DNA from 4 places in the Neobacillus sp. YIM B06451 genome. Region 3 is predicted to be linked to each of the others. Evidence: predicted binding sites of a transcription regulator. Region 3 holds the regulator's gene; each other region holds the start of a gene.
The links. The regulator Rex, encoded in region 3, represses fermentation and respiration genes when NADH is low (regulators of the CRP and FNR family bind a similar motif). The targets are predictions, from matches to a motif close to TTGTGAAATATTTCACAA.
Positions count from the first base shown of each region.

Region 1: the regulator Rex is predicted to act here: its motif matches at 2,187-2,204, upstream of RB160_RS00865 (hemerythrin domain-containing protein).
Region 2: the regulator Rex is predicted to act here: its motif matches at 1,550-1,567, upstream of RB160_RS10870 (DoxX family membrane protein).
Region 4: the regulator Rex is predicted to act here: its motif matches at 5,186-5,203, upstream of RB160_RS09110 (TorD/DmsD family molecular chaperone).

Region 1 is NZ_JAVFKJ010000001.1:189,857-197,269, reverse strand. It holds gene RB160_RS00875 (MarR family winged helix-turn-helix transcriptional regulator) at 1-95, opposite strand, end outside; gene RB160_RS00870 (MFS transporter) at 303-1,532, shown strand; gene RB160_RS00865 (hemerythrin domain-containing protein) at 1,597-2,124, opposite strand; gene RB160_RS00860 (hypothetical protein) at 2,331-2,672, shown strand; gene RB160_RS00855 (ferredoxin family protein) at 2,852-3,136, opposite strand; gene RB160_RS00850 (FAD-dependent oxidoreductase) at 3,136-4,431, opposite strand; gene RB160_RS00845 (electron transfer flavoprotein subunit alpha/FixB family protein) at 4,424-5,455, opposite strand; gene RB160_RS00840 (electron transfer flavoprotein subunit beta/FixA family protein) at 5,488-6,312, opposite strand; gene RB160_RS00835 (aspartyl-phosphate phosphatase Spo0E family protein) at 6,652-6,915, opposite strand; gene RB160_RS00830 (cupin domain-containing protein) at 7,147-7,413, opposite strand, start outside.
Region 2 is NZ_JAVFKJ010000004.1:238,974-246,386, forward strand. It holds gene RB160_RS10865 (M20 family metallopeptidase) at 1-1,081, opposite strand, end outside; gene RB160_RS10870 (DoxX family membrane protein) at 1,592-2,083, shown strand; gene RB160_RS10875 (YfhD family protein) at 2,183-2,371, opposite strand; gene RB160_RS10880 (YfhE family protein) at 2,510-2,638, opposite strand; gene RB160_RS10885 (TIGR01777 family oxidoreductase) at 2,707-3,609, opposite strand; gene recX (recombination regulator RecX) at 3,711-4,520, shown strand; gene RB160_RS10895 (SDR family NAD(P)-dependent oxidoreductase) at 4,532-5,206, opposite strand; gene RB160_RS10900 (YfhH family protein) at 5,304-5,627, shown strand; gene RB160_RS10905 (small, acid-soluble spore protein K) at 5,684-5,857, opposite strand; gene RB160_RS10910 (YfhJ family protein) at 5,974-6,243, shown strand; gene RB160_RS10915 (metal-dependent hydrolase) at 6,522-7,413, opposite strand, start outside.
Region 3 is NZ_JAVFKJ010000024.1:1,877-9,289, reverse strand. It holds gene groL (chaperonin GroEL) at 1-397, opposite strand, end outside; gene groES (co-chaperone GroES) at 455-742, opposite strand; gene RB160_RS23240 (CPBP family intramembrane glutamic endopeptidase) at 998-1,732, shown strand; gene RB160_RS23235 (YdiK family protein) at 1,729-1,929, shown strand; gene RB160_RS23230 (redox-sensing transcriptional repressor Rex) at 1,943-2,617, opposite strand; gene moaC (cyclic pyranopterin monophosphate synthase MoaC) at 2,679-3,173, opposite strand; gene RB160_RS23220 (hypothetical protein) at 3,284-3,481, opposite strand; gene RB160_RS23215 (ABC-F family ATP-binding cassette domain-containing protein) at 3,534-5,447, shown strand; gene tsaD (tRNA (adenosine(37)-N6)-threonylcarbamoyltransferase complex transferase subunit TsaD) at 5,665-6,687, opposite strand; gene rimI (ribosomal protein S18-alanine N-acetyltransferase) at 6,684-7,154, opposite strand; gene tsaB (tRNA (adenosine(37)-N6)-threonylcarbamoyltransferase complex dimerization subunit type 1 TsaB) at 7,147-7,413, opposite strand, start outside.
Region 4 is NZ_JAVFKJ010000003.1:304,721-312,133, reverse strand. It holds gene bcbE (bacillibactin exporter BcbE) at 1-1,066, shown strand, start outside; tRNA gene RB160_RS09125 (tRNA-Leu) at 1,161-1,244, shown strand; gene RB160_RS09120 (DMSO/selenate family reductase complex B subunit) at 1,533-2,111, opposite strand; gene RB160_RS09115 (DMSO/selenate family reductase complex A subunit) at 2,129-4,519, opposite strand; gene RB160_RS09110 (TorD/DmsD family molecular chaperone) at 4,509-5,168, opposite strand; gene RB160_RS09105 (DUF6509 family protein) at 5,442-5,723, shown strand; gene RB160_RS09100 (GNAT family N-acetyltransferase) at 5,763-6,653, opposite strand; gene RB160_RS09095 (cold-shock protein) at 6,672-6,875, opposite strand; gene RB160_RS09090 (metallophosphoesterase family protein) at 7,094-7,413, opposite strand, start outside.

The DNA of each region.
Region 1 (7,413 bases), on a different contig from region 3:
TGAATAAATTTATTGACCTGCTCGTTGATCGCCTTATAGGCCCTGGATAAAACAATGTAAAGCTTAAGTGATTGTGAAATTGACTCTCTTTCCAATTTAATCAAATCCTTTTATTATGGCGATTAAAATCGCCTTGAATTCAAGATAATTATAATAAACTTTTTGGACAGTGTCAATGAACCTGTTTACAATAACTTCCATGATTGATTTGTCATTAAAACAATTTTAAAACGTATCTTTTTATTTTTAATGATGACAAAATACTGTAATATAGGGGGTACAAACTTAAGGGAGCATTGCATATGAACCAGGCAGCATTAGTCCAAAAACCTGCCGATTCCGGCCAGGCTACCACCTATAAAATTCTTTTTATCATAGCCCTATGCCATTTATTGAATGATTCGCTTCAGTCGGTTGTACCCGCCATGTTTCCGATTATCGGCAAGACGCTTGGGCTTAGCTTCACCCAGCTGGGCATGATTGCCTTCGCTTTGAATATGGTTTCTTCCGTCATGCAGCCTGCCGTCGGGCTTATGACTGATAAAAAACCGATGCCCTATGCTTTGCCTGCTGGGCTTGCCTGTTCGATGGCTGGTATCCTCGGCCTCGCTTTTGCGCCGAATTTCGCGTTTATTATCCTATCGGTAATTTTTATCGGAATCGGCTCGGCTATTTTTCACCCCGAGGGATCCCGTGTCGCATATCTCGCGGCTGGCCCAAGAAGGGGACTGGCACAATCTATATATCAGGTTGGAGGCAATTCCGGCCAGGCCCTCGCTCCGCTCATAACGGCTTTAATCCTTGTTCCATTTGGACAGAAGGGTGCAGCCCTATTTGCAGCAGTCGCTGGCATTGCGGTCGCCCTGTTACTGTATATCGCCCGCTGGTACACCGAAAAGCTTTCTGCCACAAGGAAGGCAGCCGTAAAGAAAATCGGTAACAATGCCGCGAAGAAGGGGCTTCAGAGAGGCATCCTGCCAGCGCTGGCGTTAATCCTGCTCCTGATCTTCGCACGATCCTGGTATATATCCGGAATAACGAACTTTTACGCTTTTTTTGCAATTAATGAATATTCGTTTACGATCAAGCAATCGCAATTCCTTCTTTTTGCGTTTCTGGTTTCCGGTGCTGCCGGTACATTTTTTGGTGGGCCGCTGGCAGACCGGTTCGGTAAGAAGAATGTCATCTCTGCATCCATGCTGTTCGCGGTGCCTTTTTCGGCAATCATTCCATTTTTGCCTTCCGCCGCCGCACTTGTTTGCCTAATACTAAACGGATTCATTTTGATGACAAGTTTCTCAGTTACCGTTGTATATGCCCAGGAGCTCGTGCCAGGGAAAATCGGGCTTATGTCCGGGTTAACTGTCGGCCTTGCATTTGGCATGGGTGCAATCGGGTCCGTTGGGCTTGGCTATATCGCCGACCTGGCAGGCCTGAAGGAAATGATTATCGGAGTCGGCTTCCTTCCATTTCTGGGCATCTCATCGCTTCTCCTGCCTTCTGATAAAAAACTCGAGCAATGGCAAACTTAGAAAAGCGGCATCCATCCTACTTAAGGTTGGCTGCCGCTTTCTGTTTGGTTTTTAGTTACTATTTCTAAATTTCGTTGATTCTTTGATATAGCTCCGCTTTCTCATCGTCTGATAACATCCGTTGCGCCATCGGGAAAAGGACATTCTCTTCTTTTGCGAAATGCTCGGTCAATGTATAGTATGCTTCTTTGATTTGGGAAGCAAGCTCCCGGATTTCATCCTCGGAAAACTCAGCCCCCTCTTGCGCGGTTCTTTCCAGGTAAGTGCCAATAAGTGTTTTTGCCCGGTCATGTTCGTATTCCATTACAGCAATCGGACCTGATGTACGGCCAATATATTGTCCCATCATGTCAAACAGGACGCCTTCCTCCCGGTCGGAATGGGGCCCCAAATCGGCAATGAATTTGTTAGTCCTTTCTGTCAGCCTGGAGAACGTTTCTATAACATCCTCCTCTTTTTCAATTTTCCGTACTTCTTCAAGCAGGCCATCCAATTGGGATAGGAGTGGAGGATGTTCCTCCTTTAATTGTTTCAGCCCTGGACATAGCTCAACCTGTCCCGCTCCACCAAATGCACTCATGCAACCGCTCATTGATATTCCCCTCTCAATAAATTGTTATTTGAGAACAGTATAGGACGTTTTCATGAGAAAAGTTGTGATGGCTATCACAAGCCATGAATTTGTCAAAAAGTATGTGGATACGCTTTCAAGTTTCGAAAAATTTTAACATTTGAACTGGTATTCACCTTCATGGATTTCATATAATTTAGTTAGAACCAAAAAAGGAGGGACAGAACTTGAATTTCCCATATTATAGAGACTTTTACCCAAAAATCATCATGCCAATCGGGAGCAACGACACTGCATTGTTAAAGGAATCCCCCTTTGCGGAGACAGGCGCCACCCATTGGTTGATTGCGCTACAAGGTGATCATGAAGGGGTTCCCGCCGGATGCTGCAATTGGAAGGTGCTCGTCTATACATCAGACCCCGATGGTACATTCAGCTGGGATAAACCGTATTATGCCTCTTCGTTGATGGAGTCGATCGACTCTGCTATTGAACTTGCGCAGGAATTTGAATCATTTGGAAAAAATGACGTACTTTGCACAATGGGTTCAGATAAAAAAATCAGCTAATCTCTAAAATCTTCCTCTTTTTAGCTTCATCTTTTTGCCTTCTATTGTGAAATCCCATACATAGCATGTAAATAGTGTTTACTCTTATTCTCATAAAACGATTAACAAAAGGTTTCATCCAGTCAATAGAAAAGCTGCCTGCATTTAATTGCAGACAGCTTTTTAATTTCGTTTCTATCTTAAGCAAGCCGGAAGACGATTCCGTGGCCGCCCTTTGGATATTCCCATTTAATATTCTGGTATGGACAGCCTATCCTGCAGCTGCCGCACTCATGGCAACCCTCAAAACCGACCTGCATCCGCTTCCCTTCCCATTTATAAACTTCGGCTGGGCAGAAAACAGTGCAAAGTTTATCAGGGCATTTGGTCGCGCAAATGTCGTGATCAAGAACGGTTAAATGGGACTTTGTGTCACACCTGAAACGAAGGAGATACTGTTTTTCTTCCAGAGTTTTGGTTGACATTATTTCACCGCCTTCCATGCGCGATAGACATCCTGCAGCACCTTGAGCGTGCCGCGTTCACTAGTAATACTCTTCATGATTTCCTTCTGTTTGTCGCGTTTAGGTGTTCCGTCAACCGTGAAGAATTTGCTCATCGCCTGGTTCATCATCGGTACATATTCCTTGAAGTACTGTGGATATTTTTCGAATGTATGGGCTGCATCTTTGTATTTTTCAAGGTCTTTCATGATAAAGCTTCCATATAGTGCTTCACGGTAGCTGTTCAGGCTCGCTTCACTGAAATTGTTGCGGGCTTTCGCCTCTATGATCGCTTCTGCGGCAAGCTTTCCAGAATACATGGCCATGTTCGATCCTTCGCGGTGAATCGCATTGACAAGCTGCGCAGCATCCCCTACGACTACAACCCCATTCCCAGCAACCTTTGGCACTGACCTGAATCCGCCCTCCGGAATTAAGTGGGCCAAATATTCAGCTGATTCCCCGCCTTCAAGCATCGGGCGTACCATTGGATGAGTCTTCAGATAGTCGAGCAGGTCATATGGCTTCAGCTTCGCCTTAATCATGCTCGACAACGTTGTACCTACTCCAATATTAAGGCTTTCTTTATTAGTATATAGAAAAGCCGTTCCAAGGTTCCCTTTTGTTGAATCCCCGAATATTTCAATTGTACACCCGTGGTTTCCTTCAAGATTGAACCTGTCGTTGATTTTCTCCTTTGGAAGATTAATAACTTCCATGACAGTCAGGGCAACTTCATCCGGACGGAACTCTTTATGGAAGCCAAGCTGTTTTCCAAGCAACGAGTTTACCCCATCGGCGAGTACAACAACATCCGCGTACACATCGCCATCCGGCCTGTCAGTACGGACCCCAATAACCTTCCCGTTCTCGACAATGCATTCCGTTACTACCGTTTCGTTAATCAGGAGCGCCCCTTGCTCGACGGCCTTCTGTGCAAACCACTGGTCGAATTGAGCCCTGAGGACGGTAAAATTGTTGTATGGCTCACTTGCCCACTCCATACCTTTATATCCGAAGGAAACGACTGATTCCTTATCCATCATCCAAAAACGCTGCTCGACGACAGGACGCTCAAGAGGCGCTTCTTTCCAAAATTCTGGAATTAATTCCTCTGTCTGCTTCCTGTAAAGGACGCCGCCCATTACGTTTTTGCTGCCTGGGTATTCCCCTCTTTCAATCAGCAGCACGTTCAATCCGTTCTTTGCGCACACAAGGGCGCATGCTGTACCGGCAGGGCCAGCACCAACTACGATTACATCAAATTTTTCAGGCATAACTGATTTCACCGCCCTTTTGGTTCCGCATCTGCTTAAATTGTTCTGTCAGTTTCGGGACGATTTCCAGCGCATCCCCTACAATACCGTAGGTGGCTACATCAAAAATCGGCGCATTTGGATCTTTGTTGATCGCAATGATGATTTCTGAGTTTTTCATGCCGACCACATGCTGGATTGCTCCGGATAAGGCAATGGCAAAGTAGATTTTTGGCGTAACCGTTTCGCCTGTCTGCCCAATTTGGAGATGGTGCGGCAGCCATCCGGCCTCAACAACATCCCTCGTCCCGCCAACAGTCGCGCCAATCGCATCGGCTAGATCGTAGAGCATTTGGAAGTTTTGCAAATCCCCCATACCTTTACCGCCGCATACTATCACATGGGCATCAGAAAGGTTTGCTTTATTTGTTATGTCTTTCACAATTTTAAGCACTTTTGTGCGCATGTCATCTTCCGACAGGGCAATGCTCTCTTCAATGATCCTTCCGGTGCGCGAGGTGTCCGGCTCAAGCGCTTTCATAACTTTCGGCCTTACAGTCGCCATTTGAGGCCTGTGCTTTTTGCAAAGGATGGTAGCCATGATATTTCCTCCGAACGCCGGCCGGCTGGCTTCAAAAAGGCGGTTATCGAGGTCAATATCAAGCATTGTCGTATCCGCGGTCAAACCGGTGTTCAAATCAGTCGCAACAGCGCTTGCAAGATCCTTTCCGTTCGGTGTCGCACCATAAAGGAAGATTTCTGGTTTATACTTTTCTGCAAGCATGATGACGCCCTTCATGAACGACTCTGTCCTGTAGTTCTTCATGACCGGGTGGTCGATAACATACACTTCATCGGCCCCATATGCAATCACCTTTGATGCGAGCGCCTTTATGCCATGCCCCATCAGCACACCAGCAAGCGGAACCTCAAGCTTATCGGCAAGCTTTCTGCCAGCGCCTAGCAGTTCAAGCGAAACGCCTTCAATTTCGCCATCCGTTTCCTCTATAAAAACCCAAACTCCTTTGTAGTCCTCTATATTCATCAGAATCCTCCTATCCCCTTATGCTGGTTTAATTAATTTGCCGAATTGGGCGTCAAAAGCTCTTTTTTGTCCATCAGGAGGCTGATTAGCTCCTTTACCTGCTCATCCGCGCTTCCGTCGAGCCTTTTTCCACCTTCGGGCTTTGGAGGGGAAAACATTTTGCCTACGATGGTAGGGGATCCTTTGAGCCCAAGCTGGGTTCGGTCAACATTTTCGAAATCACTCACTGCCCAGATGACAGGCTCGTACCTGGCCGCCTTAATCATATTTGGGAGAGGCGAGTATTCAATTTCATTTATTTCCTTTTCGACTGTCAACAGACAAGGCAACTGGGATTGGATAAGTTCATAGCCATTTGTTTGCTTCCGTTTAATCAAGACTGTCTTTTCTTTCAGATTCACTTCAGCTACTTCAATTACATTGGTGATAGGCGGGATATCAAGCCTTCTTGCAATACCGGGGCCAACCTGCCCTGTATCCCCATCAATTGCATGCTTTCCGCAAATCACCATGTCAATTGGCAGTTCCTTGCTTATTTTTTCCAGTGCTTTTGACAATGCATAGCTTGTAGCTAGAGTATCCGCACCAGCAAATGCTCGGTCGGAAATGAGGTAACCCCTGTCGGCCCCGATTTCGACACTCCGCTTAATGACAGCGGTTGCCTGGGGCGGGCCCATCGAAAGGACCGATATCGTTCCTCCCGTAAGTTCCCTGATTTTTACAGCTTCCTGGACGGCATGGGCGTCATATGGATTCAGGATGGCTGGCGCGCTCCGCCTGTCAAGCGTATTTGTTTTTGGATTGATTTTGATGATTTTTGTATCTGGTACCTGTTTGACACAAACAACAATATGCATGTACTACCTTCCCCTCTGCAGAAAATTTGTGTAAGCGTTTCCCTTATTAATTCATTTAATGCTTTTGTTTTACGATATATGATTCGTAAGACAAGCATAGTACCAATAAAAACCTGTTGAAATACATGATGAACTGTCCTCGTCCTGTTCGTATTCAGCCCGAAATAGGAAAAACAGTTGAGGCGGTTATTAACATGCTGTTAATACTACTATAAAAAATATTCAGATATAGACAATGATATAAATCACATCTTATGGATTTTTATATAAAATTTTGGAAAAATAGAGAACTTTTTCGACAAAAAAAAGAATGCCGTTACGCATTCCTTCCAAAGGGTTTTAAATGGCTGATGAGACCGCCAGTCTTTCCCGATTAATTGTTGTTCGCCCCTTACGCCAGTTAGTAAGGAAAATGGCGGAACCGTTTTCCGGCTGCCAGCTCGTCTGCCTCGCCTTTTGATAGGCAACAATTAACTCATCCAGTTCCTGGCTGTACTGAATCGTTCTTTCATTGGTTAAACCATTTTCGATAGCCGAGTCGATCATCACTTTTCGTTTCATCTTAATCTCGTCCAGCAGATTCAACAGGTCAAAGCTATTCATAAGCACCTTTATCTTGCCTCCAGATAAATCCATTATTTTACAATAGAGATGTGCCCCTAGATCGTAAAAAGAGGCGCTTGTTGCATTATGCCAGCCTTTGGCACCAAAGTAAATAGATTCGCAAAACAGGTCAAAACATCTTATATTTCTTCGTTATTCGACATGGCCGGCTTCTATTTTTCCGATAAATGAAAAGAGCCGGATAAACTGCGCCGGCTCTCTTGGATAATTTTATATAGCATTTTCGTAAATTGGCACCCAGCCTTCAGAGGTAACAAAAATCCTGATTGCAACTACCTTTTTGTCGTCCTGGAGTGTAAAATAGTGGCGGACATTCTCCGGGACTGAAATTAGGTCGCCCGGGTCAAGGTTGACTTCAAAGAATTCACCATTTTTCCCCTGAATCACAAAGACCCCGTGCCCGCTTACAATAAACCGGACTTCATCATCAGTATGATGGTGTTCCCTCTTAAAATTTTCAAGGAGTGCATCCAGATT
Region 2 (7,413 bases), on a different contig from region 3:
CCTTAAACTCCGCCAATCTGCCGGAAGAAGCCAGTTCAACAAGAATATTCCGAAAAGCCAGCACCGAGTCAATTTCCACGTATTCCTCATCTCCGTGCCAATTCCCTCCGGCGGGGCCAAATTCGATTGCAGGAATTCCATATTTCGAGAAAAAGACAGTATCCGCGCTGCCATGCTGGCCAAAATAATTGGCTTCCCGCTCGGTATGCCGTTGAACGATTTCGCCAAGCAGTTGCAGGAAAGGGTGGCTGCGGTCTGTATTGACGGGATTCGAAAACATCCCAGGAATAAGCTGAACGCCTTCAATTCCGCTTATTTGGCGGAGGATTTCATCTTTGTCCTGACCGGGGAGGTAGCGGATATCAAACCCCATCATGCATTCGTCTGGCACAACGTTGTAGGCGCTGCCTGCATTAATTTTAGCCAAATTGATCGACGGTTTTTCGTAATAATCACTGCTTTCGCATGCGAATGGAAGCCGAAGAATTTCACCATATATTCCGTATGCCTTCTCAATCGCGTTAATCCCTTCCCATGGGCGGCTCCCATGCGCTGCTTCTCCGGTTACCCGCAAATCAGTACGCAGAACGCCCTTCGCTTGGTTGGCAATGCCAAGGCCCGTCGGCTCTCCGCAAATCGCGAAATCCCCTCTATAGCCTTTTTCGACTAAAAAGCCTGTGCAATTGAACCCGCCAATTTCTTCATCGGAAACAATTTGCAGCTGAACCCTAATTCCGAGTTCCATGCCATTTAATTGGGAAAGTGCGGACATCATCGCCGCGACCCCGGACTTCATATCGGCCGAGCCTCTTCCGTAAATCTTTCCGTCCCGCTCAAAAGGCAGGAACTGGCCAGCCTTTGCGGCTACAACATCTACATGGCCATTTAGGACGAGAGTAAAATCGCCGCTGCCGATTTCTGAAACAAGCATTGTGTAGCCATTATTTTCAAAAGTAGAAACCGGAAGCCCGTTTCCTTGGAGCCAGTCACCGCAAAACCGTACTGCTTCATTTGCCCCTTCAACCGAACTACTGTCAATGGAAATCAAATCGTTAAGTAATTTTAGTACCAAACAAGCCATCTCCATTCAACATTCTAGTAAAAATCTATCTCTACCAGTTTACGCTAAACCGAACCCGGAATGTAGAGAAGAAAGTATCAATTCCCGTACTCATCCACATCTAAACGTTATTTTGGGGACACATTCAGTTATTCACTAGGATATCCACAGAAAGGTTGTTATTTTAACAATCATCCACAGACTTATCCACTTTATCCACAGAAATACTGCCGAATGTTATACACAAACACCGATTTCTACATACCTTTATTTTGTTATACCCACAAAATTTATCCACAATATCCCCTGTATCCACAGTCGTTCACAATTTAGTCAAATAATCACTATAAACACAGTGAAATCTATAAAAATATGTTGATAGTTTTTAAAAAAGGGAGTAAAGTAAGGGTGTAGAAAGTAAGTGAAAACCTTCACAAACTTAAACACTAAACATAAGAACTTATTCTAAATAATTTTTTTCCGTTAAGAATGTGAATAATTTCACAAAAACAAAAACAGGAGTTGGTTAAAATGAAAAAATGGTATCAAACACCACAAGTAGCAGTAATTTGGACAATCGCAAGGGTTTGGTTGGGCCTTCAATGGTTACAAGCTGGCTGGGGCAAGATAACAGGAGGTTTTGATGCAGGCGGATTCCTACAAGGCGCTATTGCAAAAGCTGGCGGAGATCATCCAGCCGTCCAAGGCTGGTATGCAGATTTCCTACAAAACGTAGCAGCTCCAAATATTGACCTCTTTAATGTCCTGATTCCTTGGGGTGAAACATTGGTTGGCTTGGGACTGATCTTGGGAGCAGCAACAATCCCTGCTTTGATAGCAGCTGCGTTCATGAACCTGAACTTCTTGCTTGCCGGTACAACAAGCACAAACCCAATCCTTTACACAGTAGCAGTTGTCCTCTTGTTCGCTGGCAGTGGTGCAACCTACTGGGGCGTTGATAGGTTTGCAGTACCTTATCTAAAAGCTGCAATCAATAAAAAGGCTGTTGCAAATAAAGCATAACTATAAAAAAGGAGCAGGGTCGCCCTGCTTCTTTTTTCATCAGTCTTTGGAAAACGAGCATTCGCCAACCTAGCCAGGCGAATGCTCGTTTTTTATTGATTATTTCCGCCTGCTTTTCGCCCTCTGGTCGGCAGCTTTTGACCTGGCCATTGCCTCTAGGTCGTCATGGTCGGCAAGGTCGCGGTCAAATTCAACGTCGCGCCCATCGGTAATTTTCAGGTTCTTTGGAGTTTGTGGCAGGGAAGTTGTGTTCTTGTCACGATTCCTGTGTCCGCGTGAACGGCCCATCACGAAAAACCCCTTTCGGAAATAAATTGCGGAGTAACCCGCAGTATTATCCTTTCCGCCACAGCCTCAGCCATAAGTGGGAAATTTTTCAGAAAAGCCGCCTTGTTTACCTTACCAGAAATATCCGCAGTCCTTCCCTTACCGCTTCCTCAGTTTCGGCCCTTCAAAGCCCGCCGCTCGGTCCGCCGCTTTAAATTCCCGCTGATAAAGAACTTCCTGCGTGGCCGTCAACGTCAGCCTCGACTTTTCCTTTTTGCGTTTTTCCATATTTGATCCCTTCCTTCTAAGAAAAGTATGCTGCTATTCCAATCCTTTCCTTAAAAAGGGGGTATGATTCAACTTTTGTATATATTTTTAAGTGCGGGTTCCAACTCTGGAAACCGGAAGTTATAACCCGTATCAAGCAATTTTTTCGGCATAACCCTTTGGCCTTCGAGTACGAGCGTGCTCATTTCACCAAGCAAAAGCTTCAACGCGAAGCCGGGAACCGGCAGCCAGTGCGGGCGCCCTAAAACCTTTCCAACCGTCTTTCCAAACCCCTTCATTGGAACAGCTTCAGGTGCGGTGAAATTAACTGGGCCACTAACTCCTTCATTTTCAATAGCAAAAAGAATCCCGAAAACGGTATCATCAAGATGAATCCACGATACCCATTGGCGTCCCGAGCCGACCGTCCCGCCGCCGAACATTTTGTACGGGAGGGCAATCCTTGGCAGCGCGCCTTCCTTCCTATCAAGGATGATCCCAAACCTGCACAGTACGGTCCGTATGCCAAGGTCCGCGGCTTTCATACTCGCATCCTCCCAGCGTTTGACTACATCCGAGAGAAAATCGTTCCCTGAAGGGCTGCCTTCGATAAACGTTTTGTCCGTGGAAGTTCCGTAAAATCCGACAGCGCTAGCGGCAATATGGACTTTCGGTTTCTCTTCCATTGAGGCCATAATCCAGACTGCTTCGTTTGCCGCGGCAAGCCTGCTCGTTAACAACCGTTCCTTACGTTCAGCAGTCCAGCGTCCGCTGTTCAGCGACTCGCCGGCAAGGTTGATAAAGACATCTATCCCCACAAGTTCATGTTCCGGCCGGCTGCCATCGGTGAGCCATTGTACATACGTTAGCCCGTTCCGGCCGCTTTCCTTTTTCTTTCTTGTTAAAATAAACACCTCATGTCCCTTCTCGAGCAAAGCTTCCGTAAGGGCGCTGCCCAAAAAACCGCTGCCCCCGGCAATCGCGATTTTCATTCCATTTCCTCCCTCTGAAAAACCTGTTAACTCTATTTTAGCTTCTTCCTATATGAAAGGCACTCTTGGTGTGTGGTACAGTGGAGAAGAGGTGAGGAAAAATGGCAATCATTACGAAAATCACCACCCAGAAGCGTGATACAGGGAGATACAATATTTATATGGATTTCGGTAAAGGGGAAGAATTCGCCTTCAGTGCCGATGAAGCCGTTATTATTAAATTTAAATTGAGAAAAGGTATGGAGCTTGATGAGTTCGCGCTGGCGGAGGTCGGATACCATGATGAAATCCGTAAAGCGTATAACAATGCAATCAACTACCTTTCCCATAAAATGAGGTCGGAAAAAGAAGTCCGCAAGCATCTGAAGGAAAAAAAGCTTGAAGAAGCAGCCATTAACGAAGTCATCCACAGGCTGCATGAACAAGGGTACTTGAATGACGCCGAATACGCCGACGCATATGTAAGGACGCAAATCAGCACAACCGATAAAGGGGCATATGTTGTCCGGATGGAGCTAAAGGAAAGAGGGATCGCCGACCCGCTCATTGAAGAAGCGCTAAAGCGATACACCCCTGAAGAACAGTTTGAAAAAGCAAAGACGCTTGCCGAAAAATATGCCCGCAAGTACTCCGGGGAATCAGAGCGGATTCTCAAGCAAAAGCTGGATGCGATGCTTCGCCGGAAGGGTTACCAGACTGACGCAATCCAATTCGCCTTGGACGAGGGCGATTTTGGCAGGAATGAGGAAGACGAACTCGAAGCAATCCGCCTGCAAGGCGAAAAGGCCCACCGCAAGCATGCCAAGCTGACGGGCTACGCCTATGAGCGGAAAATGAAAGAAACCCTTTTCCGCAAAGGGTTTCCAATTGAACTGATTGAACGCTATTTAGAAGCGCGCGGTGAAGAATAATGATCCGCGCGCTATTTTTGCCTTTCGACGATGATTTCCTTATCTCCCAATCCTTCAACAATCCGCCGGGTAACATCAAACGGGGACATGAAGTTTGAGGAATCAGCCACATGGGAGCTTCCTTCCCAAAAAGGCGTATCCATGCCGCCCATATAGGCTGCGGTGAACTTGATCCCGCTTCCTTCATACTCTTTTTGAAGGCTCTCGGTGAAGCCCCTGACCGCGAATTTGCTTGCCGAATACACGGATTCATTTGTTTTGCCGCGCAGTCCCGCGGTTGAAATGATATTGACGACGTACCCGGATTTAGTCTGTTCGAGATAAGGCAGGACTGCTTTTGTCATAAAAATAGTACCGAGTGCGTTCGCCTGGAACAGTTCGGAAATTTGTGCGTTGTCCATTTTTCCAAAAGGCCCGAAATGCCCGATTCCCGCGTTGTTTACGAGGCCACGGACAGTTTTGCCCTCGAGAGCCTGGACGAGCTTTTCCGGCAGGCTTTCCGGATCGGTAACATCAAGTTGCAGGGCAGTCGCGGATCCGCCGGAAGCCTCGATTTCTTCTTTTACGAGGAGAAGCTTGTCCAACGTCCTTCCGGCTAACAAAACATCCCATCCTTCTTTTGCTAAAAGCAGGGCGATTTCCCGTCCAAGCCCCGAGCCCGCGCCTGTTATAATAAAGGTTTCCATTGGGGTATCTCCTTCCTTTAAATGAAGCACTATCCTTTTAAAACTCCCTATAATTTACTATACTGAAGGTATTATAACAATTAAGGTGGCTTTATTGATGGAACGGGAAAAAAGGTACAGCGCCATGACGGAATATGAATTGAGGCGTGAGATTGCAACTCTCAATGAAAAGGCGAGGAAGGCTGAACAAATGGGGATGGTGAACGAATATGCCGTCCTTGAACGTAAGGCTGTGATGGCAAAAGCATATTTGCTTGATCCAAATTCATTCAAGCCTGGTGAAATTTACGAAATAGATGGCGATCCTGGTTCTTATTTTAAAATTGATTACCTGAATGGTGTGTTTGCGTGGGGATACCGCCTTGGCGGGACGGGACAGGAAGAGGCCTTGCCGATTTCAATGCTGAACCTTAAGGGCTGAAGCCAGGCACCGCTTGGTGATGCCTGGTTTCGGCCGGGGAGCGACGGGGGAAACGGTTAATACGATTTAATTTGTTCCGGGTCTCTTTGCGAAGAGGCTTTCATTCGTTCCTGGGGATGGGTATTGATGCTGCCATCCGCCCTTGTCGACGCATATTCTGCTTTTGCGCGCGGTTCTCCTTCGAACTTGTTATCATTTCCGTACGGGAAGCCCTTTGCCTTGTTTCTCATTGCTCCTGCCTCCATCCGTCACGTTTTTGCCGCAGAGCGGATTGTTCCGCGGTATGAATAGTATTTGTTCATTTTTTATCAATATGTAGCTGCATTTTCTGCCAGGGGGTGAAAAGATGAACGACTATCATGAAAGGCTGACGAAGGTTTTACTCGATAAAAATGACCATCTGTCCTATGGCCAGGCGCGGACCTGGGTTGAGCTTCTTTGGGAGGATTTTGAAACCACCTATGCGAAGGCGGGCAGGGAGTATATGGGCAGTGAAATCACTGAAAAAGTGGTGCGCCAGTGGATTGAGAATTACGGTGGAAGCCTCCACGAATTTGCCGCGCAGAATCCAAAATATGCTCATTATTTGAAACAGGATAAGAATAAATTGCATTAAGAACAAAATGCGCAAGCGCCTTCGCGACAAGCAAAAACCGCTTGTCCCTGCGATGATTATTCCAAGGAGCTTTCCTTAGTGGTCAGCCCCGACAAGCATAAGACGGGGCCCGCAGGACGGGCCTGCTCTCCGGAGGGAACCGGCTTATGACCTCGAGGGGCTAGGCGCTGGAGCTGGATTACGATAACTAATTTTGAGTTATCCACAATGTTCGATTTAAATATTTTCTGGTGTATGAAAAACGGCAGCCGCTGATGGCTGCCGTTCTATTTGTTCGTTCATCCCGGAAGGATGGCCAGTTTCTTCCGCAATTTTTCCTCACTGAAAATCCAGCCCGTATATGAATTGATCACATTCAGATCGGGGTCTAGATGGGCGACCGCCACAAATGGGTAGTGGCCGTTGCTCCGATAGCGAAGGTCGATGAACCTGACCTCGTAGTAATCGTCGAATTCCTTGACCTCCCACCTGTAAACCGGGGAAAATGACAGGAATGCGGAAATATTCGTGTCTTTTTTCGCTGCGTTGATGACTGGCGTGTCGGGAACGGGGACACGGTTGAATTTATCGAGTATCCGTACCGTCTTCCCATGTGCCCTTCCGACGAAAAATTCATTTTCGTTCATGACAGCTACCTTCCAGTGGTGAAACTTCATCGTCGGCGCGACGACAATTTGGGTTGCGTCTGGCACAATCTGTTTAACTGCGTTCACAACTTCGCGCTTGGCGGAAAACCTCAGGAAATAATAAAAAATGAGTATTCCGTACACGACGAGGAATGTATAGCCAGGAGGCGCGCCCATAATCCAGACGACCAATCCGGCGACATGGATGCCGAATATGAATGGGTCGAACGTATTGATTACGCCGAGCGCAACCCATTTACACGAAAACGGCCTCAGTGCCTGGGTTCCGTAGGCATTGAAAATATCAACAAAAACGTGCAGGAAAACGGCAATTTGCGTCCATAGCCACAGATGGAAAAGATTCGCATCCGGGTTAAAGAAAAAGATGATTCCTGTGATTAAAAGCGGCCACAGGAAAACGGCCGGAACGGAATGGGTGATTCCCCGGTGGTTCCGTATATATACCGCGTTGCTCCTTAGCTTTAAAACCGTATCTATATCCGGGATTTGTGATCCGATAATTGTCCCTATCATGACGGCGCTG
Region 3 (7,413 bases):
TTGCCTTCAATTCTTCAACGGCAACCTTTGTCGCTTTTTCAATGCCCCTGCGGAGGACCATTGGGTTGGCGCCTGCGGTTACGTTTTTAAGGCCTTCACGGATCATTGCTTGCGCAAGGACAGTCGCAGTTGTTGTACCGTCACCGGCAACATCGTTTGTTTTGCTTGCCACTTCGGCAACAAGCTTGGCACCCATGTTTTCGAATGCGTCTTCAAGCTCGATTTCTTTCGCGATTGTAACACCGTCATTTGTGATAAGCGGTGAACCGAATTTTTTCTCAAGAACAACGTTGCGCCCTTTTGGCCCAAGCGTAACTTTAACAGCATTTGCAAGAGCATCTACACCGCGAAGCATTGAGCGGCGCGCGTCTTCACTGAACTTAATGTCTTTTGCCATAGTTCAAAAACCTCCTCAAGTCAGATAAAATTAGGTATGTGCCCTGAGTTCAGGCAATTATTCGCCGATGACGGCGTGAATATCGCTTTCACGAAGGATTAGGTATTCAGTTCCCTGGTACTTCACTTCTGTGCCGGCATATTTTGAGAAGATGATACGGTCGCCGACAGATACTTCCGGAGCTACACGCTCGCCGCTATCGAGAACACGGCCGGAACCTACTGCTACAACTTTGCCCTCCTGCGGCTTTTCCTTTGCAGTGTCAGGCAAAACAATGCCGCTTGCAGTCTTTTCTTCAGACTCGACAAGCTCAATGATAATGCGATCGCCAAGTGGTCTTAACAATTCAAACAACCTCCTCAAAGGGTTTTATGTAGTCGCTTATTAGCACTCTGTTCAGGTGAGTGCTAACACAATTATTATAATAATGAAAACCGGTTTTTTTTGCAAGCACGAACCATCATTTTTTTTAAAAAAAATCAACCTTATGAGTATGTCCGCTTTGGCTAAGGCTATACAGGAAGGTTTCCTGATTGAAATAAGTTTGCCTTTGTGAGTAGAATGAAAAGTGATGCAAAAAGTATAAAGGAGCTTGCCATTTTGAAACGTGAATACGGTTGGATTCTTATTGTATATATCGTCATGCAGCTATCGAGCCTGGTAGGGGTCCCCCTTTTGGCAATCGTCCTTGCCGGTGCGGGGAACAGTCCCCAGGAAACGCAGATGTATGCCTTAAATTACTGGCTGATAATCAGCTTTGTGTCGGCATTCCTCATTACGTTGTTTCTCCTACGAAAAGAAATGGCCAGCTCGCTTCAAAACAGGAACGCGGCCAATTTGCCACAGTCCATCTCATGGGCCGTCGGCGGAATTTTCCTCGCCCTTTTCGCGCAATGGGCCGCTGCCATAGTGGAGCAAATGCTTGGGATTAAAATGGGTTCGGATAACACCCGTTCAATCATGCGGATGATTGACAATTTTCCCGCGGTTATTCTCATCAGTTCGGTCATCGGCCCCATCCTTGAGGAAATCGTGTTCCGAAAAATCATTTTTGGCAGCCTTCACAAGCGGTTTAATTTCTTTGTTTCCGCATTGATCAGTTCCGTTATCTTCGCAGCCGCGCACATGGAATTTGAACATATCCTGATTTACTCGGCAATTGGATTCACATTTGCTTTCCTTTATGTCCGGACAAACCGGATCATTGTTCCGATCATTGCGCACGTCACAATGAATACACTCGTTGTTTTGATGCAGAGTATTTACCGTGAGGAAATTGAGAAATTCCTGCGTGAAGCAGAACAGATGCAAAACTTTATCGGAGGGTTTTTATGAGGCAATCACCATTGTTTTCCGGCATCGTGTACCTCTTGCTCGGAATTTTGTTTACGTATTTCGCAGTTGGGAGCGTAAGGGACGAAGGCTGGGGATTCTTTTCCTATCTCCTCGTTATTTTGGCCACCTTTGATTTCGGGGCGGGCATAAGGATGATAAGTCTACATTACAAGCTAAAACGAATCCAAAAAAAGTGAGCCCCTTTTAGGCTCACTTTTTTGCTTCTTCTGCTTCTTCGGAAAAGTCCACTCCCGGGTAATTTTTCAGGAAGTAAATCAAGGACTGCAATTCCACCGCCAGGTCGATATGATGGACCCGGATGGAGCGCGGGACATTCAGCCTCGCAGGCGTGAAGTTTAAAATCCCTTTCACATTTGTTTTAACAAGCCTGTCTGTAATCGGCTGGGCAACGGAAGCAGGTATGGTCAAAATCGCTACCGTAACATTGTCATTGTTCAGGTACGCTTCAAGATCATCCAGGCTGTGGATTGGGACGTTGCCAATTTTCGTCCCCACTTTATCGGGATCAACGTCAAAGGCTACTTCTATTTTTGTATTATTGTTTTTCAGGAAATTGTAGTTCAAAAAGGCAGTCCCGAGGTTTCCGACCCCGATAAGAGCAACCTTTGTAAGTTCATCCTGGTCAAGCGTCTTCCGAAAGAACCCAAGCAGGTAGTTTACGTTATAGCCATAGCCCTTTTTGCCAAGGGCTCCAAAATAGGAAAAATCCCTTCGGATTGTCGCCGAATCGACTTTAACCGCTTCGCTAAGTTCCGCTGATGAAACCCTCTGCTTTCCGGAGGAATGCAAATTCTTTAAAAACCTGTAATATAACGGCAGCCTTTTGGCGGTTGCCTGCGGTATTTTCATTGTTTCACTCACCATTGATCCCCTGCCCCGGTTTAATTTTTCTCGCAGGCCCCTGGCCATTCGCGGGAAATCTTGTTTACTGGACCTCTTGTTCTCGTTTAAAATCGCCATGCTTGCCGCCTGTCTTTTCAACAAGATAGGTTGGCCCGATTACCATTCCTTTGTCAACGGCTTTGCACATATCGTATATGGTCAATGCACAGACGGAAGCTGCAGTTAGCGCTTCCATTTCCACGCCAGTATTTCCTTTCGTCTTAACTGAAGCTGAAATCATCAGCTTATGGCCTGCTTCTTCCTCTTCCCACCTGAAAGCGATGTCTACCCCTGTCAGCGGGATGGGGTGGCACATTGGGATTATTTCCCATGTTTTCTTTGCTGCCATGACAGCGGCTACCTGGGCCACCGCCAGCACATCACCCTTTTTCATCTTATTATTCGTTATTCTTTCATAAATGTCTCGATTTACCGTTATGCTTGAACGGGCGATCGCCGTCCTGGCTGTTTCCGGCTTATCGCTGACATCAACCATTTTTGCTCTGCCTTCTTCATTGAAATGCGTAAATTCAGCCATCCTAAAAACTCCTTTCCCAAAAACGGAACATCCTGGCGGATCGACCCCGTTTTCCCGAATGGGAACCTGGCCGTTTTTTTAACCTTTTCCCTATAGTTCAGTTCATTGAGTTATAAAAATAATACACTATTTTCAGGTAATTGTGTATGCTCTTTGTTCCATGTTTCACATATGTTCCATTGTTTTTTAGCTTTTAATGAGATTAAGCCCCATTTTTTTAAAAAAATTGTCATATTTAACTCCTTTTCCCCTAGCATATGTGCTTTAACCCTCAGCAGAAAACCATTCCTCGAGGATGGCTCACTCATTGCCGAGCAACCCCTTATGGGTTACACTCTAAATAGTAATGGGGTGAAAAGAATGATTTTGCTTCAAGTGAACAACCTTGAAAAATATTACGGCGCTGAATTAATTTTATCGAACATAAAGCTCGAACTCCAAAACAGGGACCGCGTTGCCCTAGTCGGCAGGAATGGCGCTGGGAAATCGACGCTCCTCAAAATAATCGCCGGCCATATCGGACATGATGGCGGCGAAATCATTAAACCGAAAGATGTTACCATCGGTTATCTCGCGCAAAATACGGGCCTCGAATCATCCTTGTCGATTTGGGATGAAATGTTGAAGGTTTTCGAGCCAGTCCGTAAGCTTGAGGCTTCGTTAAGGGAACTGGAAGGACAAATGGCGGACCCGTCTATTATCGGCGATTCCAGTAAATATGAAAGAGTTTTAAAGGACTATGACGAACTGCAGGTCCGATTCAAGGAGATGGGAGGGTACCAGTATGAGGCGGATATCCGGTCCGTGCTCCATGGACTCAACTTCCAAACCTTTGATTATTCAACTAGTATATCAAGCCTGAGCGGCGGCCAGAAAACACGCCTGGCGCTCGGGAAACTGCTGCTAGGGAAACCCGACATCCTTATATTGGACGAGCCTACGAACCACCTTGATATTGAAACACTTTCATGGCTTGAATTGTACTTGCAAAATTATCATGGCGCAATTCTCATTGTTTCCCATGACCGATACTTCCTCGATAAGGTCGTCAATCAGGTATACGAACTGTCCCGCAGGCAAATCCACCGGTTTGTTGGCAACTACAGTTCCTACCTTGTTCAAAAGGCTGAAAACTATGAACGTGATATGAAGCAGTTCGAAAAGCAGCAGGATGAGGTGGCTAAACTCCAGGACTTCATCCAGCGGAATCTTGCCAGGGCCTCAACGACAAAACGCGCCCAAAGCAGGAGGAAAAAGCTTGAGAAGATGGAGCTGATGGACCGGCCCTCGGGAGATGAAAAATCCGCAACCTTTTCTTTTGAAATCGAGCGGCAAAGCGGCAATGACGTTTTGCGCGTTGATGCGCTTGCCATCGGATATGAGGATCCAGTCGCCGAGGACCTTTCCTTTTCCATCACCAAGGGAGACAGCATCGCGCTTGTCGGACCTAACGGAATTGGGAAATCAACCTTGCTCAAAACGATTATAAAAAGCCTTCCGGCACATGCGGGCTCAATCCATTACGGGACAAACGTCATGATAGGCTATTACGACCAGGAACAAGCCAACCTACGTTCGAATAAGAGGGTTTTGAATGAACTTTGGGACGATTACCCTCTGAAAACCGAAAAAGAAATCCGAACAGTTCTCGGAAACTTCCTTTTTTCCGGAGACGATGTCCTCAAGCCCGTTTCCACTTTAAGCGGCGGTGAAAAGGCGCGCCTCGCCCTGGCCAAGCTGATGCTGCAAAAGGCGAATTTCCTTATCCTCGACGAACCGACCAACCACCTTGACCTTGATAGTAAGGAGGTTCTCGAAAATGCGCTTATCGATTACCCCGGTACCATCTTGTTCGTCTCACATGACCGTTATTTTATCAACAGGATCGCAACAAAGGTTCTGGAACTGAATACGGATGGCTGTGTGGAATATCTGGGCGATTATGATTATTTTCTCGAAAAGAAACAGGAAATGGCTGAGCTTTTAGCGATGGAAAAGGCATCTGCATCGGTTGCTGAAACTCCCGCCGCCAAAAATACGTTCCAGCAGGATAAGGAATCCAAGAAACTTGAGCGGCAGCGAAAACGGAAGCTGGAAGAGATTGAAGCCAGAATTGAAGAACTCGAAGCGCTTATTGAAGAAAATGAATCGCTTCTTTGTAATCCAGAGGTTTATCAGGACCACGAAAGGGTACTTGTTATTAACACTGAAAATGATAAAGCCCGCCAGGAACTAGACCAGTTAATGGAACAATGGGCGGAACTTGCTGAATAAAGCGCAGGGCTTCCCTGCGCTTTTCCACATTTTTATACACAATAAAATTGCTGTTATATCAGTTATCAACGGACTTATCCACTTTATCCACAGAAGCCGTCATTTTTATCCACATTATCAACAGGAACACCCGTGCTTATCCACAAACCGGTGAGTGGGAGAAAATTTTTTATCCACAACAAAAAGGGCTGCGAAATATTCTCGCTGCCCAACACCGTCAATTGTATTTTTCAATATCAAGGCCCGGGTTTGCATTTAAAGCCAGGCTTCCCCGAATGCCTTTTTCAAACATAACGCTCCCCGCGGCCGCAATCATGGCTGCATTGTCCGTGCAAAGCGACAATGGTGGAATGACAAGCTCTATCCCTTCACTTTTGCCAAACGCATCCTCAAGAGCCTTCCTCAGCCCCTTATTGGCCGCCACGCCTCCGGCAAGCAGTACCTGCCCAACACCATATTCCTTCGCAGCCCGGATTGTTTTTTCAACAAGAACCTCAATGACACTTTCCTGGAAGCTGGCTGCCAGGTCTTCAGGTGCGATTGACTCTCCACGCTGTTCTGCATTATGAACAGTATTGATAACGGCCGATTTTAAACCGCTGAAGCTAAAATCATACGAACCTTCTTCAAGCCATGCACGCGGCAACGGAATGACAGCTGTGCCTTCATGGGCCAGCCGGTCAATATGAGGCCCTCCAGGATAAGGCATATTCAGGACTCTGGCCACTTTGTCGTAAGCCTCGCCTGCTGCGTCATCCCTCGTCTCTCCGATTACTTCAAAATGCCCATGGTCTTTCATATAAACAAGCTCGGTATGCCCGCCGGATACAACCAGGGCCAAAAGCGGGAATGTCATTTCCGTCAACAGCCTGTTCGCGTAAATGTGGCCCGCAATATGATGGACAGGAACAAGCGGCTTTTGGTGGGCAAAAGCGAGTGCCTTGGCCGCATTTACACCAATCAGCAGAGCGCCGACAAGTCCAGGGCCTTCTGTAACAGCGATGGCATTGATGTCTTCCATCTTCACTTCTGCCTGTTTAAGAGCCTCTTCAAGGACGATTGTTATTTCTTCTACATGGTGGCGAGAAGCAATTTCAGGCACGACCCCACCGAAACGCTTATGGCTCTCAATTTGAGAAGCTACAACATTCGCGGCGATTTCCCGGCCATTCCTTACGATTGCTATCGCTGTCTCGTCACAGCTTGTCTCAATTCCCAAGATCAATTGATCTTTACTCATAATTTCACCCACATAACGATTCCGTCTTCCTGGTTGTCGGTATAGTATTTTTTCCTTATACCGCCTTCCTGAAAACCCATTTTCTTGTATAATGATCTGGCTGGCGTGTTGGATACTCGAACTTCAAGGGTTGCAGTCTCCGCGCCACTCTCCCTTGCCACATCAAGCACCTTTTTCAAGAGAGCTTCGCCTAGCTTCCTGCCCCGGTATTGAGGTAAGACTGCTATATTGGTGATATGCGCCTCATCCAGCACAACCCAAGCCCCGCCATAGCCAATGATTTTGCCCTCATCTTCAAGGACAATATACACAGCGTATTGATTGTGGTGCAATTCATTGTAAAATGCCTCCCTGCTCCAGGGCAGAGTAAATGATTCCTGTTCGACAATCATGATTTGGTCGATATCTTCTTCCCGCATAAACCGGAACGTAAATAATCCATTGCTGTCGGCCGTGTGGTTACTCATGCGATCCGCCCCTTGATTCAAGCCATTTTGCTTCCGCTTCCGCCAGTCGAATATAATTAGGGACAAACGAATGGACGTCGGCATAAGGTTTACTTTTACCAAGAAGCGCTAGTTCGGACGGACGCGGATTTCTTTCGGTTGGGGCTGAAATAACTGCCTTTTCACCCATTTTACTAGTGATTGCTTCTAAATGCATGGAAACATCGTTACCGACAAACAAGGTTTTCTCCCGTAACCCAGCGAGGTTGTCCGCCCATTC
Region 4 (7,413 bases), on a different contig from region 3:
GGTTTATTCAATCGTAGCGATCTTTTTAATACCGGTTGCAGGGTATCTTTCAGACCATATCGGCCGAAAAAAAGTCATTATACCGAGCTTAATCATTACTGCCCTCGGCGGAGCCATTTCTGCATGGGCTTCATGGAAAGTGGAAGATGCTTACTGGATAATTCTTGTGGGCAGGGCGTTGCAAGGGGTAGGAGCTGCAGGCGCTGCTCCCATTGTCCTTCCGCTTGTTGGTGATATGTTCAAGCGCGATCATGATGTAAGCAGTACCCTCGGCGTTATTGAAACATCAAATACGTTCGGAAAAGTTCTGAGCCCAGTCCTGGGTGCGTTCCTCGCGGGAATTGTCTGGTTTTTACCATTCTTTTTAATTCCGGTCTTTTGCGCTATATCGATTTTAATGATGGCTTTTCTTGTAAAATGCCCCAAACGCGAGGAAAAGCCAATTCCGTTTAAAACCTTTTTTGCAAATGTAAAAGATACATTTACAAAGAAAGGCCGCTGGCTAAATGCCATTTTTTTCATCGGTGGCATTTTGATGTTTGTCCTCTTCGGAATCTTGTTTTATTTATCAGAGATTTTTGAAAAAGAGCTTGGGATTAAGGACCTTAAAAAGGGGCTTTTCCTTGCTTTGCCGCTAGGGGCGCTTTGCCTGTCCTCCTACATCACCGGCAAAGTGATTAAAAAGAATAAAGTGTTAATGAAATGGCTAATCCTCGCGGGAATATTAATGGCGGGGGCCTCGATAGCGGTCCTTTATTTTTCAGTCAAGCTATGGTTTCTCCTTACAATGTTTACGATTTGCGGTGTCGGAATCGGCGTTTGCCTTCCGTCCCTTGATGCGCTCATTACCGAGGGAATCGAAAAAGAGGAACGAGGCACTATTACCTCGATTTACAGTTCGATGCGATTTATCGGGGTAGCAGCCGGGCCGCCTCTAGTTGCCCTTCTTTTGAAAAAATCGGATATTTGGATCTTCGTCCTTCTAAGCGGCGCCTGTGTTTTATCCGCACTGGTCGCCTTGCTAAAGATCCGCCCTGGGAGAAAGGAAGAACCCGCTGGCGGCTAGGGCAGCCTGATTAAAGGCTGCCCTTTCATTTTGGCAGGAAAAATATCGTGCGGCATATAAAAAAATATGATATAGTATAAAAGTAATTTGTTTCGCGGGTGTGGCGGAATCGGCAGACGCGCTAGATTCAGGTTCTAGTGGGGGCAACCCCGTGGAGGTTCAAGTCCTCTCATCCGCATATTCCTTGGACTGGGCGCAGAAACCGAAAAGGTTTCGCGCTCTTTTTTATAGCAAATGTATTTCTCCAGAGAATTCCGGTATTAATGCCGAAAAACCAATCAATTTTGCTAAACCGTGCCATAATTATGCCGACCGAGCAACTATTTATTCAACGAGCGAGCCGTTGGAACCCCGCCTATTGAATGCGCACATGCCCAATGGCCAGGAATAACATATTTAAAAAAATGACGGGGTCCAGAAAAACAAAAAACGCATAGGGCAGCCACGCGTTTTTTGTTAATCTATACTAATTTTTCACTGCATCCCTATGTGGGGTAATCACCAGATTAGGATTGGTGATTGCTGCGCTTGGCATTCCTATTACTTCATCTACGGTTCCATATTTTTTACGGAGTTCCTCAATTGGCCCGCATTCAATCGCCCTCATGATGCAGGTCGAGACGCAAACCGGATCCTCGCCTTTCGCCTGAAGATCGAGGCAAAAATCGCATTTGTTCGTTTTAAATGTTTTTTCGTTGTATTGGGGAGCACCATACGGGCAGGCGGATACGCAAAATTTGGTTCCGGCGCATTTATCCTGATCGATGACAGTAATCCCGTCTTCCTTCCTCTTGACAATTGCTCCAGTCGGGCAAATTGGTACACACGCCGGCTTCGTACAGTGGTTGCAGGAAATCGAAAAGTAAAAAGCTTTTATTTGTTGTACGATAGCGGCTCCCTTTTGGATGTATGCCCCTTCTTCATGGGCGTATACCCGACGGAAGTTCAATCCCACCTCTAAATCCTTTTTGTCCTTGCAGGCTACCGTGCATGCTTTACATCCCGAGCATAGGCTTTGATTGATATAAAAACCCATTTGTGCCATCGCGGGCCACTCCCCCTCTATGCTTTCTTTACCTCGACGAGATTCGTTTGCTGCGGGTTTGATTTTGCTAGAGGAGTCGGCCTTTGGGCGGTGAGCACGTTTATGGAGCCCCTTTGGTCGATTCCATCCTTATCCGGCGTATACCAGGCACCCTGTGGAATCGCGGCGACCCCCGGCATGATGCGGCTTGTTACTTTTACTAGGATGATTAAAGCTCCCCTGGCATTGAATACCCTAGCCCGGTCACCATCCTTTAATCCCCTTGCCCCCGCATCTACTGGGTTCAGCCACATTTCCTGGGGAAAAGCTTCTTCAAGCCACGGATGGTTGTCATGGGTTGAATGGCAGCGCCTTTTATAATGCCAGCTAATCAACTGCAACGGATATGTTTCCTTCAGCGGATCGGCCGGCCCTTCCCAAGCCGGCACATACTTCGCGAAAGGCGGTATGACATCATGCTTGTTCATATCCCACAGCGCCTTGGAAAACAGCTCGATTTTCCCTGACGGCGTCTCAAATGGATTGTTTTCCGGGTCATCAATCTGTTTTTTAAAACCAATCAGCGGCTCGTCAAACGTAAAATGGTGGATGCTCTTTTTCCTGAACTCTTCGAAAGTTGGGAATCCCGGGTCGATCTCGGCCCTTGTCCGTTCCACGCTCACCTTAACCCAGTCAAGCATCGTTTTTCCTTCGGTAAAGGCCTCCCTCAAACCGAAATGTTCGGCAATATCGGCAAACACATCATACTCATTCCGGCATTCATACAGAGGATCGATTGCTTTTTCACCTAATATGACATAATCCCCAAAGCACCATGGCACCCCAATATCCCACCGTTCAAAAAAGGATGTCCCTGGCAAAAGGATGTCTGCATATTTTGCGCTTGGTGTCATAAAAAGATCGCCAACCACAATGAATTCGACCTTGCTTTCATCCTCAAGCAGCTTTGTCGTTTTATTAATATCGGAGTGCTGGTTGACGAGCATATTTCCGCCAATATTGAAAATCAGTTTAATATTGCTCTTTAGTTTGTCCGTTCCCTGGAGGCCATCTTCAGAGGTAAGTTCCGTCCCTCGTTCAACCGCATCGGCCCAGAGAAAGCAAGGGATTGTCGCTTTCACCGGATTCTCGAATGTAATCGGATAGGCGATGCCCGACCTGGACCAGTAGCCTGTTCCCGCGGCCCATCCTCCTAGCTTGCCGACATTTCCGGTCAGGCAGGCGAGCTGCGCGCCTCCGCGCATAATTTGTTCCCCATACGCATGGCGCTGTGGCCCCCAGCCCTGAAGTAACGCGGCTGGTTTGATGGTGGCATAGTCCCGCGCGATTTCCCTTATCTTAGAAGCAGGAACCTTGCAAATCTGTTCTGCCCATTCAGGTGTTTTCGAAATGCCGTCCGTTTTTCCAAGCAGGTAGTTCCGTAGGTTTTCTTCCTTTGGTACCCCTTCCGGCATGTGCGCTTCATCAAAACCGATGCAGTATTTATCGACAAATTCTTTGTCATAAAGGTTTTCGGTAATCATCACATACGCCATCGCATCCATCATTGCATTGTCTGTCGTTGGCAAAATTGGGATCCATTCGTCAGCGAATGCGACGGCTGTATCCGTATAACGCGGGTCAATGACAATAATTTTCGCTCCGTTCTTTTTCGCTTCTCGCAAATAGGTTGTATACGGAGTTGAGAAAATATTTTCGGAGGGGTTATGTCCCCATAGAATAATATACTTTGAATGGAGGAATGAATCGAAACTTGATCCCGAGTTATTTGTCCCATACGTATATGGTGTCGCGACATTCCCAGCACCTGAACTATAATCGTTCCTGAAATCAAGGTAACCGCCAGTCATCGCAAGCAGCTTCCTAGCCATATACTCTCCCCCGAACAAGCCCCATGACTGCCCGGAAGCATAATTCACATATCTTGATTCCGGTCCGTAGGTTTCGCCGACCCTCTTCATCTCGTTCGCGATCGTTTCAACGGCTTCGGCCCAGGTGATCCGCTCGAATTTTCCTTCACCCCGTTTACCAACGCGTTTCATTGGATACTTAAGCCGGTCGGGATGGTAAAGCATTTTTTTATAGCCCCGCCCGCGTATGCAGGCCCGCATTTGCGGAGAAAGAATATCGTCCTCATTTGTGTCCGTACTGATTCGGACGACCTGGCCTTCCTTGACATGCGCTTTAATGACGCAGCGGCCGCCGCAATTGTTGATGCTGCAAGTTGAAATGATTTTTTCCGGGGTTTCTGCTTTTATGGCATTTTCCGGCTCTTTCCTGCCGACCAGTTGATTTGCCCCAAATCCGCCGAGCACAAGAGGGATTCCAATTCCTCCTGACCATTTTAAAAAGGTACGCCGTTTCATTTGTTTTTCCAGAAGCCCTTTTTCCATTTCCTTACTCGCCATGGGGCCATCCCTCCACTAGTTCATTAAGAAAATCTATATCATCTGCAATAAAATCATTTGCCAATAATGCGGCACCTCTGTATAGATTACTGGTTGTGCTTTGAGCCAACCTTTTTCCAAAATCGCCTATCCACCGTCCAAGGTGCTCATTCAGAAAGGCGCGCTGTTTCTTAAGAATATTGAAAAGCTCGTGTTCTTCTTTTGCATGTATTCCTTTCAAAATGAGATGAAGCATGAATTCCAGTTCGATGGTTAGGTGGTCATCGGGCTCATTGTTTTCTTTTACAAATCGAAGGCCTTCATTATGGAATTGCTCCCTGACCTCATACATTACATCATCAAAAAGCATTTGCTCCCTGCTTCGATAAAAGGATTCCCACGGAGGCGCGGGCAATGTCCCGGGCCCAATAAATAGCCTCGAATACTCCACTGTTTCCCTTTTTAAGCAAGGGTCACCTTTAAAAAAGTCCTTCAGCTCTACACCGCCCAAACCAAGTTCCCCAAGGCCCGCAACATCTCCATGTTCCCGAAAAGCATCTAACCATACTTGATCAAGCGGCGAATGGAACACTCTGAGCAAAAAATGATAGATATTGCCCCTCGCTTTCATTAACGTAACCATTTGTGGTATATCCAGCTGAGTCAACATTCATTTCACCTCTAAGTTTGTGAAAAAAATCACATAAAGTTAAACGTAAATTTCATTCGTTGCTTTTCCTTACCGCAACTATACATATCCTTCTATCCAACTTTATTTTAGCAATTTTATCCTCCCCGTAAGACATTTTGTTCAATTATTCACATATTGTTCGGAAATGGTTTGCTATGCCCTCCCCTCTCTCTCCTTTTAAAAAAAATACGTTTATGGTATTTTAAATGAAGGTAAAGTACCTGTCAGATGTTATTAGGAGGAAAAATCACGATGGAAATTACAGGCCACACAGTAGAATTTCTTGAAGATCCGTTTGGTTTATTGGCAGGAGAGCGCTATGAATTTCTGCTTGATATAGCTGTTGATGAAGATGATGAATTGTATTCAGAATTGGGAACGGGCCTTAAGGTTATTTTTTCAGTTGAAGGCAACGAACACAAAATAGCCCAGTACAACTTTTTCGAGAAAAGTTCTGGAAAAGTTTTTGATTTTGCTCTGGAAGAAGACGAAGAGGAAATGGTCCTAAAGTACTGTATTGAACATTTTGAGTAAAGAAAAAGGTATCCCGGCTGGCGGCCAAAGGATACCTTTTTAAATTTTATATTGATAGGAGATAAAGCATTCATCCGTTTCGAAGCCTTCGCTTGTATAAAGATGGACAGCTTGCTCGTTTTCAGCGTTTACGCTCAGGATTGCTTTGCCAAGGCCAAATTTTCTTCCAACCTGTAGCCCGGCCCTAAGCAACGTGCGTCCGAGCCCTTTTTTTTGATAGGACGGTAGCAGCGCAATCGGTCCGATCAAAGCATAATGGATCCCATTATAGTATTCCCTTGCGACACGTACGAGGCCAACAGGACTGCCCTCCTTGCACAGGAACAAAATCCCTCCCGTCAGGTAGTCATTCCGGGCGGCGATTTTTCCTGCTTCCTCTTCTGTTAGTGGAGTTTCCGATCCCGCCAGCCCTGAAAAGGCTATATTCCGAATACGGCAGTAATCCTTTTCGTCACGGCCTGGCACGAACTCCTTAAACGAATAGCCTTCTGGAAGTGAAACTTCACCAACAGGCAGATCTTTTCTGGTTAAAAGATATGCATACCTTTCAATGGAAAAGCCCAGTCCAGCGATTTGTTCCCTTGCTTCCAATGCCGTTTCAGGGAGGAACAGGAATACTTTTTCCACTTTGTCCATCTCCGGCCGAATCACTGAAAAGAGGCGTTTATAAACGACCGGTGTTGCTGGATTGCAATGGAAAATCCGGAATCTAGCACGGTTTCCCCTCAGAAGATAAGGATCCAGTTTCATAGAAACCGCGCCGATGACGTTCCCTCCTTCTAGAGCAATGAACGAAGGGTCTTCATCATCAGGCTTCATTTTTTCCAGTTCCTCATCAACAAGGAATGTGTCGTCTAGATTTTTCCTATTTGCAATGCAATAATCGATGAACGCACCGATATTGCTTTTGTTCACCCGGATAATCTCCACGCGTCCCCATCCTTGCCGTTAAATGTATCGCTTGCTTGTATTCGCTACAACCTGGAGCTCCCTGGTTGTCTTATGCATCGCGCTGCTGCAAATAGGGCATTCGGGCACTTCCTCGCTCTTAAAATTGTCCCTTATCCACGCCTTGCATCCTTCCGCCGTGCATTCCCATATATCCGTCTCTTCCATAACTACTTCTTCCGTATTCCTTCGCCCAAACGCCATTCCAGGCACCTCCATGTTTTTTATTCCCTCGGCCATGCTCCAACCCGATTCAGGGCTTCAATCTGACCCGTCCGGATGTCCCTGAACTAAAAATCACCGATGCAAAAAGGACTTGCAAGCCACTCTTTACATGCGGTGAAGTGAATCATTTAAAGTTTGTAACTAGTATAAGTATACCTCATTTTCGGGGTTTGGTCTAATGAATGGTTGAGCTTTGATTAACCCCCAAAATAGACATGCTTTGCTGACAGTTTCTCGCCCACCTCAAGAATGCCGTACGAAAATTGTTTTTGCCTCCGTTTGTCGGTAGCGGAACCAGGATTAAAAAGGAGGATTCCCTCTGTAACTTTGTGCACAGGAATGTGGGAATGCCCAAAAATGATGCAATCGACCTTTTCGCCAATGAAGGCTTCGATCGCACGCTTTTCGGTCGTTTTTCCGGTCCCGTGGCCATGGACAAGACCAATTGTGAATTTTCCAGCCTGAATGATTTTTTTATCCGGAAAAAGGCTTATTACGTCTTGACCATCCACATTCC